One region of the Nocardioides sp. Leaf307 genome, then DNA from elsewhere that is predicted to be linked to it. Evidence: riboswitches for the same ligand, from Rfam matches in the RefSeq annotation. Region 1 holds a riboswitch; the other holds the start of a gene.
The links. A riboswitch is a leader RNA that binds a small molecule or an ion and turns the genes downstream of it on or off. The one in region 1 is predicted to bind cobalamin.

Region 1 (5,596 bases):
TCCGGCTCGGGCAGCGTGCCGGGCAGCACCGTGAGCACGTCGGTCTGGCGCACCAGCGGCGAGGCCACCGCCGCGGCGGCCGCGGCGAAGGCGGGCACCCCCGGCACGACCTCGGTCTCGAAGCGCTCGGCCAGCCGGTCGTGCATGTACATGTAGGACCCGTAGAACAGCGGGTCGCCCTCCGAGAGCAGCACGACGTCGCGACCGGCCTCGAGGTGCGCGGCCAGGCGCTGCGCCGACTCCTCGTAGAACACCGCGAGCGCGCCGGTGTAGCCGCCCGGGTGCTCGGTGGCGCCGGTGGTCACGGGGTAGACCAGCACCTCCTCGACGACGCCGGGCCGCAGCAGGCCCGCCGCCGTACGCCGTGCGTTCGACTCCTTGCCGGGCCCGGCGTGGTAGGCCACGACGTCGGCGTCGCCGATGAGGCGCGCGGCCTTCACCGTGAGCAGCTCGGGGTCGCCGGGCCCGACGCCGACACCGTGGAAGCGGCCGGTCGCCGGGCTGGTCGCTGGGCTGGTCGCTGGGCTGGTCACTCCGCCTCCTGGGCCAGGGCGTTGACGGCGGCCGAGGCCATCGCCGAGCCGCCGCGGCGACCCCGCACGGTCGCGAAGGGCACGTCGATCCCGTGGTCGGCGGCCAGCGAGGCCAGCGCCTGCTTCGACTCCGCGGCGCCGATGAAGCCCACCGGGCAGCCCACGACCGCAGCCGGTCGCGGGGCGCCGTCGATGAGCATCTCCATGAGGTGGAAGAGCGCGGTGGGGGCGTTGCCGATCGCGACGACCGCGCCCTCGAGGTGGGGCTCCCACAGCGACACCGCGGCCGCGCTGCGGGTGGTGCCCCAGTCGTGGGCCAGGGCGGGCACCCGCTCGTCGGTGAGGAAGCAGCGGACCTCGTTGCCGGCCGGCAGCCGCCCCGCCGTGATGCCCATGGCCACCATGCGGGCGTCGGTGAGGATCGGGGCGCCGGCGGCCAGCGCCTCGCGCCCGGCCCGGCCGAGGTCGGGGTGGAGCACGAGGTCGGCGGCCAGGTCGACCTGGCCGCTGGCGTGGATCATCCGCACCGCGACCTTCTCGGCCTCCTCGGGCACGCCCGACAGGTCGGCCTCGCGGCGGATGGTGGCGAAGGAGTCGAGGTAGATCTCCGGGCCGAGGGCGACGTAGGGGTAGTGGCGGCCGGGCCGGCGCAGCAGCGTGGTCATCGCGCAGTCTCCTGGGTCGGGGCGGGGGCGAGGTCGGGCACGAGCACGCCACGCCACGGGGTGACCACGAGGTCGGTGCCCGTGCGGCACAGCGCGCGGGCCAGGGCGGGGTCGAGGCGGCCCTCGGGGGCGAGCACGTGGGTGCCGCCCGGCACGCGGCCCGCCGGCAGGGGGTCGGCGGTGACCAGCGCGGCCGGGTCGGGGTCGGTCGGGCGCGCGAGCGGGTGGGCGAGCGGCACGCCGAGACCGGCCAGCTCGTCGACGTGCCAGGGGGCGTCGGGTCCCCCGCCGCGCAGGCGCAGGAAGTCGCGGGCGAGGTCGAGCACGGCCTGCGGCGCCCGGGGCAGGTCGACCACCGCGCCCCAGCCCCGGGCGCCGACGCGCAGCTGGGCCCGGGTGGCGTCGAGGGCGACCAGGCCGAGGTCGGTGGGCGCCTCGTGCAGGTCGCCGCGACCGTCGTCGAGGGTCAGCAGGAAGCGGCCCGGGAGCGCGGTGAGCCCGTCGTCGGCGCGCAGCAGGGAGTCGAGCAGGGCAGCGACGGGCCGCAGGTCGGCGCGCCCGCCGGCCAGGCCCGACTGCGGCGAGACCATGACGTTGCGCACCAGGTCGTGGCTCGGGGCCGGCACCAGCCCGGTCGCGGCGAGGGCCTCGGCGACGGGGGGCGTGAGGCGCTCGCCGTCGTGGGGCAGCGCCCGCAGCTGCAGGTTGGCGCGGGCGGTGAGGTGCACGTCGCCGTCGCCCCAGCGCTGGGCGACCTCGCTGAGCCGCAGCAGGGCGGGCGCCGGCAGCGCACCGCCCACCAGGCGCAGGCGCACCAGGGCGCCGTCGTCGGCCAGCCACGGGCGGGTCACCCCCGGGCAACGGTCGCGCCGCCGGCGCGCGGTGGGGAGGGTCAGGTCGGGCATGGAGGTCACTCCGGAGGCCGGGGCTCGTGCGCGAAGCCCGTCACGACCTCACGGCGGCTGCCGCAAGGGCCAGCAGGTCTTCGGACTCGGGATCGCCCGGCGCGGGACACCTTCCCGGACTCTCGTCCAGTGGCCTGTCGTGAGACAGAGGTCCCGCCCGTCACCCATACCGCTGCGCGTCAGTCCCGGACTCTCACCGGGTTCCCTGACCTCCGGGCCCGCCTCGCGGCGCACCCGGGGGTCGACTGGCGTCCCGCACGTTACCAACGACCGCTCCCGCGCGCGCCCCACGTCCGCGTCGGACGGGTGGCAGGATGCGCCCGTGACCGAGTGCGAGTCCGAGCCCGCCGCCACCGACGTCGCCCGGCCCGCCGCGCGCGACCCGCGCGACCCGGGCCGGCGCGACCCGCGGGGCCCCGCGCTCGTGGCCACCGCGGCCCTGCTGCTCCTCGTGGCCGTGGTCGCGTCGGCGGTGCTCGCGCTGAGCCACGCCGACGGCTACCGCTGGTCGCAGGCCGCCCTCGTGCCCGCCGACGGCCGCCCCCACGTCGTGGAGCTGGCCGACGACGGCCCGGCGCTGGTGTGGACCTACGAGGCCGAGGTGGTCCCGGCCTGCACGGTCCGCGACACCGGGGTCCGCACCGACGTCGGCACCGCGCTCGAGCCCGGCCCCGTCGACGGCGCCTACCGCCGTGAGGGCGGCAGCACGGGCGACTGGGTCGCCACCTCGAGGATCCGGCCGGCGTCGTCGTCGGTCGAGGTCACCTGCGAGCGCGCCGCCTCGCCCGTCGCGGTCGAGTCGGCCCCCGCGCTGCCGCCGCTGCTCGCCGGCCTCGGTGCGTGGGTCGCCCTCCCGCTCGGCCTGGGTCTTGCCGGCCTGGCCCTCGCGGGCGGCGCGGCGCTGCTCGGCGTACGCCGGGGGCGCGGGGGCGCGCGCTGAGTCCTCAGCGCACGACCACCCGCCCGACGTCGTCGGTCGCGGTGCGCGCCAGGAAGCGGCGGGCAGCGGCCTCCTGGCCGTCGGCGACGTCGACGTCGAGGGTGGGTCCCCGGCCCGAGACGTCGGCGCCGAGCAGGTCGAAGCGCTCGGCGGCGGCCAGCACCGCGGCCTCGCGGGCGGCGACCCGCTCGGCCGACCCGTCGACGGCCTCGCGCCGGAGCACGAGGTCGCCGGAGGAGACGGTGACCGACTCGAGGTCGTCGAGGAGCAGGTAGCGGTCGGCGACGGAGACGACCTCGGCGAAGGACACCGGCGCCAGCCCGACCTGCACGAGCGGGAGGTCGGGGTAGTTCTGCAGCAGGTAGGACGTCACCACCGGGTCGGCCTGGGCGCGCACCAGGTCCTCCACCTCGCGCAGCGACACCTCCACCCCCTCGCCCGAGGCCAGCGAGGCGCCCGTGGCCCCCTCCAGGGTGACCGACACCGACACGACGTCGCCGGTGTCGACCTGGTCGTCGTAGGCGTCGAAGAGGGCCATGACCTCGTCGGCCGTGGCGTCGGCGCGCATCACCGCGCGCACGTGGTGGCTGGCTGTGGCGAGGGGCCCGGCGCCGTCGTCGGCGGCGTCGGGCTCGACCACGACGTCGACCACGCTCGGGGAGCGCTCGCCGCGCGCGGCGAGGTCGTCGGCCGACGCCGCGCACCCGGTGAGCGCACCCGTCAGCAGGCCGACCAGCCCGACGACGGCGGTCGCGGTGGGCGCGGCGGAGAGCCTCATGCCCCCAGCATCCCCGGGCGCACCAGCCCGGTCAGGCCCCGAGCCGCTCCCAGCGCCCCTCGGAGACGACCCTGACCTGGCCGTCGTCGACCACGAGGGCCGAGTCGTCGTCGAGGGCGTAGGAGGGGTGGTCGAGGCCCGCGGCCCAGCTGCGGGCCGCGGCCAGGGTGTTCTCCGGCATCTGCGGGTGGTCGAGGTGGGGGAAGATCGACACGTCGACCCAGCCGAGGGTGCGGTCGTCCTCGGCGCCGGCCCACTCCACGAAGTCGGCCCCGATCCGCGGCGTCGCCACCATGCTCCCGGCGCTCGTGCCCACCCAGACCAGCGCGGGCATCGTGGCGAGCACGTCGAGCAGGCCCGAGGCCCGCAGCCAGTGCGCCAGGTACGTCGCGTCGCCGCCGTCGACCAGCAGCACGTCGGTGTCGCGCACCCACGGCTCCCAGCGCTCGGCGCCGATGCTGGGCAGCGCGGTGAGCTCGAGCAGCCCGACCGAGGCCCAGGGCAGGGACACGCCCGACTGGTCGTGCGGCGCCGCGCCCACCACGGCTCCGCGCACCGAGCCGGGCCCGCACATCGGGTGGCCCCACTGGGCGGTCGGCACCAGGAGGGCGCGGCACTCCTCGACCGGCTTGGGCAGCAGGTCGACGAGGGCGGCCCCGATCGCGGCGTTGGTGACGCCGCCGGAGGTGAGCAGGAGCTTCACGAGGTGCCTCCAGGGCGGGTGGGGGAGCCGGGCACAGGAGCAGACCGACGGTGCGACCCGGACTCATCGGTGCCGGACGTGACGAGCCCCCGACCTGGGGACCAGGTCGGGGGCTCGGTGTCGGGGTGAGTAACGGGACTTGAACCCGCGACATCTGCCACCACAAGGCAGCGCTCTACCAGCTGAGCTATACCCACCATGCGCGCGCCGGACGGAGCCGGAACCGCGCGATGAAGTGTAGGGGACTCAGCTCCCGGAGGTGGAATCGAGGCCCGTGATCGACCCGCCGTGGGTGGCGGCGATGGCGCGGGCGGCGGCGCTGTCGGGCCCGGGCTGGGGCACGAAGACCGCCTCGCGGTAGTAGCGCAGCTCCTCGATGCTCTCCTGGATGTCGGCCAGGGCGCGGTGGTTGCCGCGCTTCTCGGGGGCGGCGTAGTAGGCCCGGGGGTACCAGCGCCGGGCCAGCTCCTTGATCGAGGAGACGTCGATGATCCGGTAGTGCAGGAAGGCCTCGAGCTCGGGCATGTCGCGGGCCAGGAAGGCGCGGTCGGTGCCCACGGTGTTGCCGGCCAGCGGCGGTCGGCTGCCGTCGCCGCAGTGCTCGCGCACGTAGGCCAGGACGGCGGCCTCGGCATCGGCCATGGTCAGCCCGGCGTCGAGCTCGGTGAGCAGCCCCGACTTCTCGTGCATGTCGCGCACGAAGTCGCCCATCTGCTCCAGCGCGGCGGCCGGCGGGCGCACGACGAGGTCGACGCCCTCGCCGAGCACGTTGAGGTCGAAGTCGGTCACGAGGGCCGCCACCTCGATCAGGGCGTCGGCGCCGAGGTCGAGCCCGGTCATCTCGCAGTCGATCCAGACCAGTCGATCATTCATGGCGCGCACCCTACGCGCCGAGGCGCTCGGCCCGACTCAGCGACGGCTCAGGTCGGGCCCCTAGAGTTCTGGACGCCAGCCGTCGACCCGCACCGCCGAGGAAACCCCATGGCCAAGAAGCCCAGTCAGCAGGAGCGCTCGCAGCGCGCCGCCGCCGCCCTCGAGGACCAGAAGCGCGCGGAGCGTCGCCGCACGATCC
Region 2 (5,596 bases), on a different contig from region 1:
GCGGGCAGTTCCACCAGGAGGCGGCCCAGCTGGAGTGGCTGGCCAAGCTCCTCGGCGGCCCCACCCCCGGCCAGGCCTGAGCCGTGCCCGCGCGGGTCACCGTGGCCGACGTGGCCCGGGAGGCGCGGGTCTCGGTGGCCTCGGTCTCCCGGGCGCTCCACGACGCCCCGGGCGTCGGCGCCGCGACCCGCGACCACGTGCGCGCCGTCGCCCGACGGGTGGGCTACGAGCGCTTCGCCCCGGCCGCCGACCTGGCGCACGGAGCGGGCCGCGGCTCCGGGCCCGGGGCGGCCACGATGGCCGACGTCGCGGCCCGCGCGGGGGTCTCGCCCGCCACGGTCTCGCGCGCCCTCGCCGGCTCGCCCCGGGTCAGCGCCTCCACCCGCGCGCGGGTCGAGGCGGCCGCGCGGGAGCTCGGCTACACCGTCTGCACCGCCGCGGCCTCGACCGCCCGGGCCCGGTGAGCGCGGCGCCGGGGGCGACCGCGGCGTGCTAACTTCGCCGCGAGCCAGAACACATCTGACGATGTGCGGGAATCCGGTGAGAATCCGGAGCTGACGCGCAGCGGTGAGAGTGACTGGTGGGACGACGCACCACTGGGCCCGTGGCCTGGGAAGGTGTCCCACCGGGACGAACTCGAGTCCGAAGACCGGCTGGCTCGCCTGACCGATGCCGGCCCGCGCGACTCGGGTCCCCGACAGATGCGAGACCCGCTGTGGCCGTGACCCGTCCCGCCCCGCCGACCGCGCCCGCGCGCGCCGCCGACCCGCCCCCGCCCGGCGTACGACGCGGCCCGCGGCTCGCGCTGCACCTGGGCCTGCTGGCGGCCCTGGCCGTCTCGCTCGTGGTGGCCCTCGCGCTCGGCTCGGAGCGGCTGCCGGTGGGCGGGGTCGTCGACGTGGTGCGCGAGCGCGTGCTGCACGGGCGCCCGGGCCCCGACCCGGTGCTCGACGTCATCGTCTGGGAGCTGCGCGCCCCGCGCGTGCTGATGGCGGCGGTGGTCGGCGCCGGGCTCGCGCTGGCCGGCACGGCGATGCAGACCCTGGTGCGCAACCCGCTGGCCGACCCCTACCTGCTCGGGGTCTCGGCGGGTGCCGGCGTCGGGGCGACGGCGGTCATCGCCTTCGGTGCGCTCGCCGCGCTCGGGGCGTGGGCGCTGTCGGTGGGCGCCCTGCTCGGGGCGCTCGGCGCGGCGGTGCTCGTCTTCGGGGTCTCGCTGGCCCAGGGCGGCCTGACCCCGCTGCGGCTGGTGCTGACCGGGGTGGTGATGTCGTCGGCCTTCTCGTCGGTCTCCAGCCTCATGGTCTTCCTCGGCGAGGAGCCCCGCGCGACCGAGTCGGTGCTCTTCTGGCTGCTCGGCTCGCTCGCGGGCGCGACCTGGGCGCAGCTGGTGGCGCCCGCGGCGGCGGTGCTGGTGGCGGCGGTGCTCGTCGTCGGCGTGCACGGCTGGCTCGACGCGCTGGCCACCGGCGACGACACCGCCGCCGCGGTCGGCGTGCCGGTCGCGGCGCTGCGGGTCGCGCTCTTCGTCCTCACCTCCGCCCTCGTCGGGGTGCTGGTGGCGGTCTCGGGGGGCATCGGCTTCGTCGGCCTCGTCGTGCCCCACCTGGCGCGCCTGGTCGTCGGCGGCGGCCACCGGGCGATGCTCCCGGTGGCCGCGCTCGGTGGCGCGGTCTTCCTGGTGTGGGTCGACGTGGTCGCCCGCACCGTCGTGAGCCCGCAGGAGATCCCGCTGAGCGTGGTCACCGGCCTCGTGGGCGCGCCGGTCTTCCTGCTGCTGCTCGGGCGCCGGCGCTACCACTTCGGGGGCGGGGCGTGAGCGGCCGGCCCGCACCGGCCCTGACGGCCCGGGCGCTGTCGTGCGCGGTCGGCGGGCGCGTCGTGCTGCGCGGTGTCGACCTCGACCTGGCACCCGGCAGCACCACCGCCGTGCTCGGCGTCAACGGCTCGGGGAAGACGACGCTGCTGCGCACGCTGGCGGGCCTCCAGCGCCCCGAGACCGGGGCGGTGCTGGTCGGCGACCGCGAGGTCCACGACCTGCCGGCGCGCCGCCGGGCGCAGGTCGTGGCGTTCGTGGCGCAGGAGGAGAGCCCGCCGGCCGACATGACCGCGGGGGAGTTCGTGGCGCTGGGGCGCCTGCCCCACCACCGGCCGTGGGCGCGCGGCGACGGCGACCGGCCCCACGCCCGCGCCGCCCTCGCCGAGGTCGGGCTCGACGCCGCCCTCGACCGGCCCTGCGCCCAGCTCTCGGGCGGCGAGCGGCGGCGGGTCTGCCTGGCCCGCGGCCTGGTGCAGGACTGCGAGCTGCTCGTGCTCGACGAGCCGACCAACCACCTCGACGTCAGCCATCAGGTGGCGCTGCTCGCGCTGCTGCGCGCCTCCGGGCGCACCGTGCTGACCGCGCTGCACGACCTCGCGCTCGCCGCGGCCTACGCCGACCAGGTGGTCGTGCTCCACGAGGGCCGGGTCCACGCCGCGGGTGCACCGCACGACGTGCTCACCCCCGACGTCGTCGCCCGGGTCTTCGGCGTCGACGCCGCCCACCTCAGCGACTCGCGGGGTCGCCACCACCTCGTCGTCGGCCCCGGCCGCCACCTGCGCTGACCCGGCTCCCGCCGCGTCGGCCCACCGCCCTCCCGCCACCCTCCCGCCGCCCTCCCGTCGCTCCTCCCTCCCGAAGGCAGGTCCCCCGTGCACCGTCCCCTCCCCGTCCGTCCAATCCCGGTCCGTCTCCTCGCCGTCCGCCCCGTCTCCGCGCTCGCCGCCGTGGCGGTCCTGGCCCTGACGACGTCGTGCGGTGCCGGCCCCGCGACCGGCCCGGCGGCGGGCTCGCCGGGCGCGACCGGCGCCTCGCTCGTGCTCGAGAACTGCGGGGAGGAGCGCGCCTACCCCGACCCGGCCGAGCGCCTCTACGTCTACGACGGCGGCATGATCGCGATGGTGCTCGCCGTGGGTGCCGCCGATGCGGTCGCCGGCATCAGTGGGCTCCAGGACGACGCCGAGGCCCTGGCCCGGGTCTACGGCGAGGACGTCGTGGCCGACCTCCCGGTGGCCAGCGAGGACCGCCCCACGGTCGAGAACGTCCTGCTCCAGCGCCCCGACCTCATGGTCGCCGGCTGGAGCTACGGGTGGGACGAGGACGCCGGTCTCACCCCCGACGGGCTGGCCGAGCGCGGCATCGCCGCCTGGACGCTCACCGAGTCGTGCCGCCAGAGCGACGGCGAGAGCCGCGGCGTCGTCGACCCCTGGACCGCGCTGAGCACCGACCTGACCGCGCTGGGCCGCCTGACCGGACACGAGGACGACGCGGCCGCCCGGGTCGCCGACGTCGAGGAGCGGTTGGCCGCGCTGGAGCAGGCGCCGCGCGCCGCGGAGACGCCCACCGTCTTCCTCTTCGACAGCGGCACCACCTCGCCCTTCACCAGCGGCTCCTACGGCGGGCCGCAGGGCGTCATCGACGCGGCCGGCGCCCGCAACGCCACCGAGGACGTCGCCGACACCTGGACCACCGTCTCCTGGGAGCGGGTGGCGGCCGCCCGGCCCGACTACATCGCCTTCGTCGACTACCCCGGCCAGAGCCTCGAGCAGAAGGTCGACGTGCTGCGGGCCAACCCCGCCACCCGCGACCTGCCCGCGGTGCGCGAGGAGCGCTTCCTCGACCTGCCCTACGCCGCCTGGGTCAGCAGCCCGCTGAATATCGACGCCGCCGAGCAGCTGCGCGCCGCCCTGGAGGAGGTCGACCTGCTGCCCGACTCCGGCATCGAGCCCGCCCACGACCTGCGGCCCTGAGTCCGCGCCCCGGCTCAGGGCGCGCGCAGGTGGGCGCGCTGGCCCTGGCGCCCGATGAGGCTGAGGAACTCCACCGGGCCGGCCGAGGTCGCCCCGAACCAGTGCGGGGTGCGGGTGTCGAACTCGACGGCCTCGCCGGGGCCCAGGCGCAGGTCGTGCTCGCCGAGCACGAGGCGCAGGATCCCGTCGAGCACGTAGGCCCAGTCGTGACCCTCGTGGGTGCGCAGGGTGGGGCGCGCGTCGTCGCGCCCGGTGGGTAGCACGAACTTGTAGGCCTGGATGCCGCCCGGGCGCCGGGTCAGTGCGATGACGCTGCCGCCGTCACCGGTGGCCACCGGGCGCAGGTGCACCCGGGGGTCGCCGGTGGCCGGTGCGTCGACGAGCTCGTCGAGGGTGACCCCGTGGGCGCGGGCCAGGGGCAGCAGCTGCTCGAGGGTGGGGCGGCGCAGCCCCGACTCGAGCCGCGACAGCGTGCTGGTGGACACGCCGGTCTCGTCGGCGAGCTCACCGAGCGTGAGGCCGCGGTGCTGGCGCAGGGCACGCAGCCGTGGGCCCACGGCGTCGAGGGTGCTCTCGGCCTGCTCCCGGGGATGGGTCACCGGGCCAGTTTGCCGTTCGGCAACAGTGATTGCCAGAGGTGGTCCGGTCCGTCATCGTCGGGAGCCACGGCCGCCGCGGTGGCGGCCACGGAGGGAGACCCGTGACGCACGCGTTCGACAAGGACTACTGGGAGGGCGTCTGGCGCGGCGACCGCGCCCTGGCCATGGCCGCCGGCGAGCCCCACCCCCACCTCGTGGCCGAGACCCGGGACCTCGAGCCCGGCGCGGCGCTCGAGGCCGGCTGCGGCGCCGGCGTGGAGGCGGTGTGGCTGGCCGGCGCCGGCTGGCGAGTGACCGGCGCCGACATCGCCGCCGACGCGCTCGCCCGGGCCGCCGAGCGGGCCGCCGCGGCCGGGGTCGCCGACCGGGTCCGGTGGGTCGAGGCCGACCTGTCGGTCTGGGAGCCCGAGGAGCGCTTCGACCTCGTCACCACCCACTACGCCCACCCGGCCACCCCGCAGCTGGACTTCTACGACCGTCTCGCCAGCTGGGTCGCCCCCGGCGGCACGCTGCTGCTGGTCGGTCACCTCCACGACGAGGGTCACCAGCACGGCTCCGGTCACGGGCACGGGCACGGGCACGGGCACGGCGAGGAGGCGGGACCGCCGGCGGAGGCCTCGGTGCGCGCCGCCGACGTCGTGGCGCGGCTCGACCCGGCGCGGTGGGAGGTGGTCACGGCCACCGAGTCGCGCCGCACCGTCACCGTGCCCGACGGGCGGGAGGTGGCGGTGCACGACGCCGTCGTGCGGGCCCGGCGCCGCTGAGCGGCTCAGCCCAGCGCGCGGTAGAAGGCGAGGTGCTCCGCGGCGGCGCGCCGCCAGGTGAAGCCGTGGCTGTGGGCCCGGCCGCGGGCGGGGTCGGGCGGGGCGGCGAGGGCGTCGAGCAGGGCGGCGGCGATCGCGTCCGGGGTGGCGGCGTACGCGACGTGGTCGCCGAGCACCTCCCGCAGCACGGGCAGGTCGCGCGCCACGACGGGCACCCCGGCGGCGAGGGCCTCGAGCGGGGCGAGGCCGAAGCCTTCCTGGGTCGACACGAAGCCCAGGGCGGCGGCCTCGGCGACCAGGGAGGGCAGGGCGTCGTGGGCGACCACGCCGAGCACCTCGGGCTCGACGCCCAGCTCGGCCGCGCGGCGGTCGAAGGCGGCGCGGTAGTCGCGGTAGTCGAAGAGGGTCTCGCCGCCGGCGAGCACGAAGCGCAGGTCGGGCACC

Region 2: linked by a shared signal. The riboswitch ahead of ASF50_RS13420 (FecCD family ABC transporter permease) and the one ahead of ASF50_RS04215 (nitrite reductase) in region 1 are both predicted to bind cobalamin.

The regions. Positions count from the first base shown of each region.
Region 1 covers NZ_LMNY01000001.1:899,114-904,709, forward strand. Annotated here, with positions in the region: gene ASF50_RS04205 (precorrin-2 C(20)-methyltransferase) at 1-533, opposite strand, end outside; gene ASF50_RS04210 (precorrin-8X methylmutase) at 530-1,198, opposite strand; gene ASF50_RS04215 (nitrite reductase) at 1,195-2,103, opposite strand; cobalamin riboswitch at 2,178-2,310, opposite strand; gene ASF50_RS04220 (hypothetical protein) at 2,426-3,043, shown strand; gene ASF50_RS04225 (hypothetical protein) at 3,048-3,821, opposite strand; gene ASF50_RS04230 (Type 1 glutamine amidotransferase-like domain-containing protein) at 3,853-4,524, opposite strand; tRNA gene ASF50_RS04235 (tRNA-His) at 4,649-4,721, opposite strand; gene orn (oligoribonuclease) at 4,771-5,397, opposite strand; gene ASF50_RS04245 (DsbA family protein) at 5,506-5,596, shown strand, end outside.
Region 2 covers NZ_LMNY01000002.1:901,338-906,933, reverse strand. Annotated here, with positions in the region: gene ASF50_RS13430 (acetylxylan esterase) at 1-80, shown strand, start outside; gene ASF50_RS19720 (LacI family DNA-binding transcriptional regulator) at 84-464, shown strand; cobalamin riboswitch at 493-673, shown strand; gene ASF50_RS13420 (FecCD family ABC transporter permease) at 806-1,819, shown strand; gene ASF50_RS13415 (ABC transporter ATP-binding protein) at 1,816-2,604, shown strand; gene ASF50_RS13410 (ABC transporter substrate-binding protein) at 2,767-3,789, shown strand; gene ASF50_RS13405 (helix-turn-helix domain-containing protein) at 3,804-4,388, opposite strand; gene ASF50_RS13400 (class I SAM-dependent methyltransferase) at 4,490-5,152, shown strand; gene ASF50_RS13395 (MSMEG_0565 family glycosyltransferase) at 5,158-5,596, opposite strand, start outside.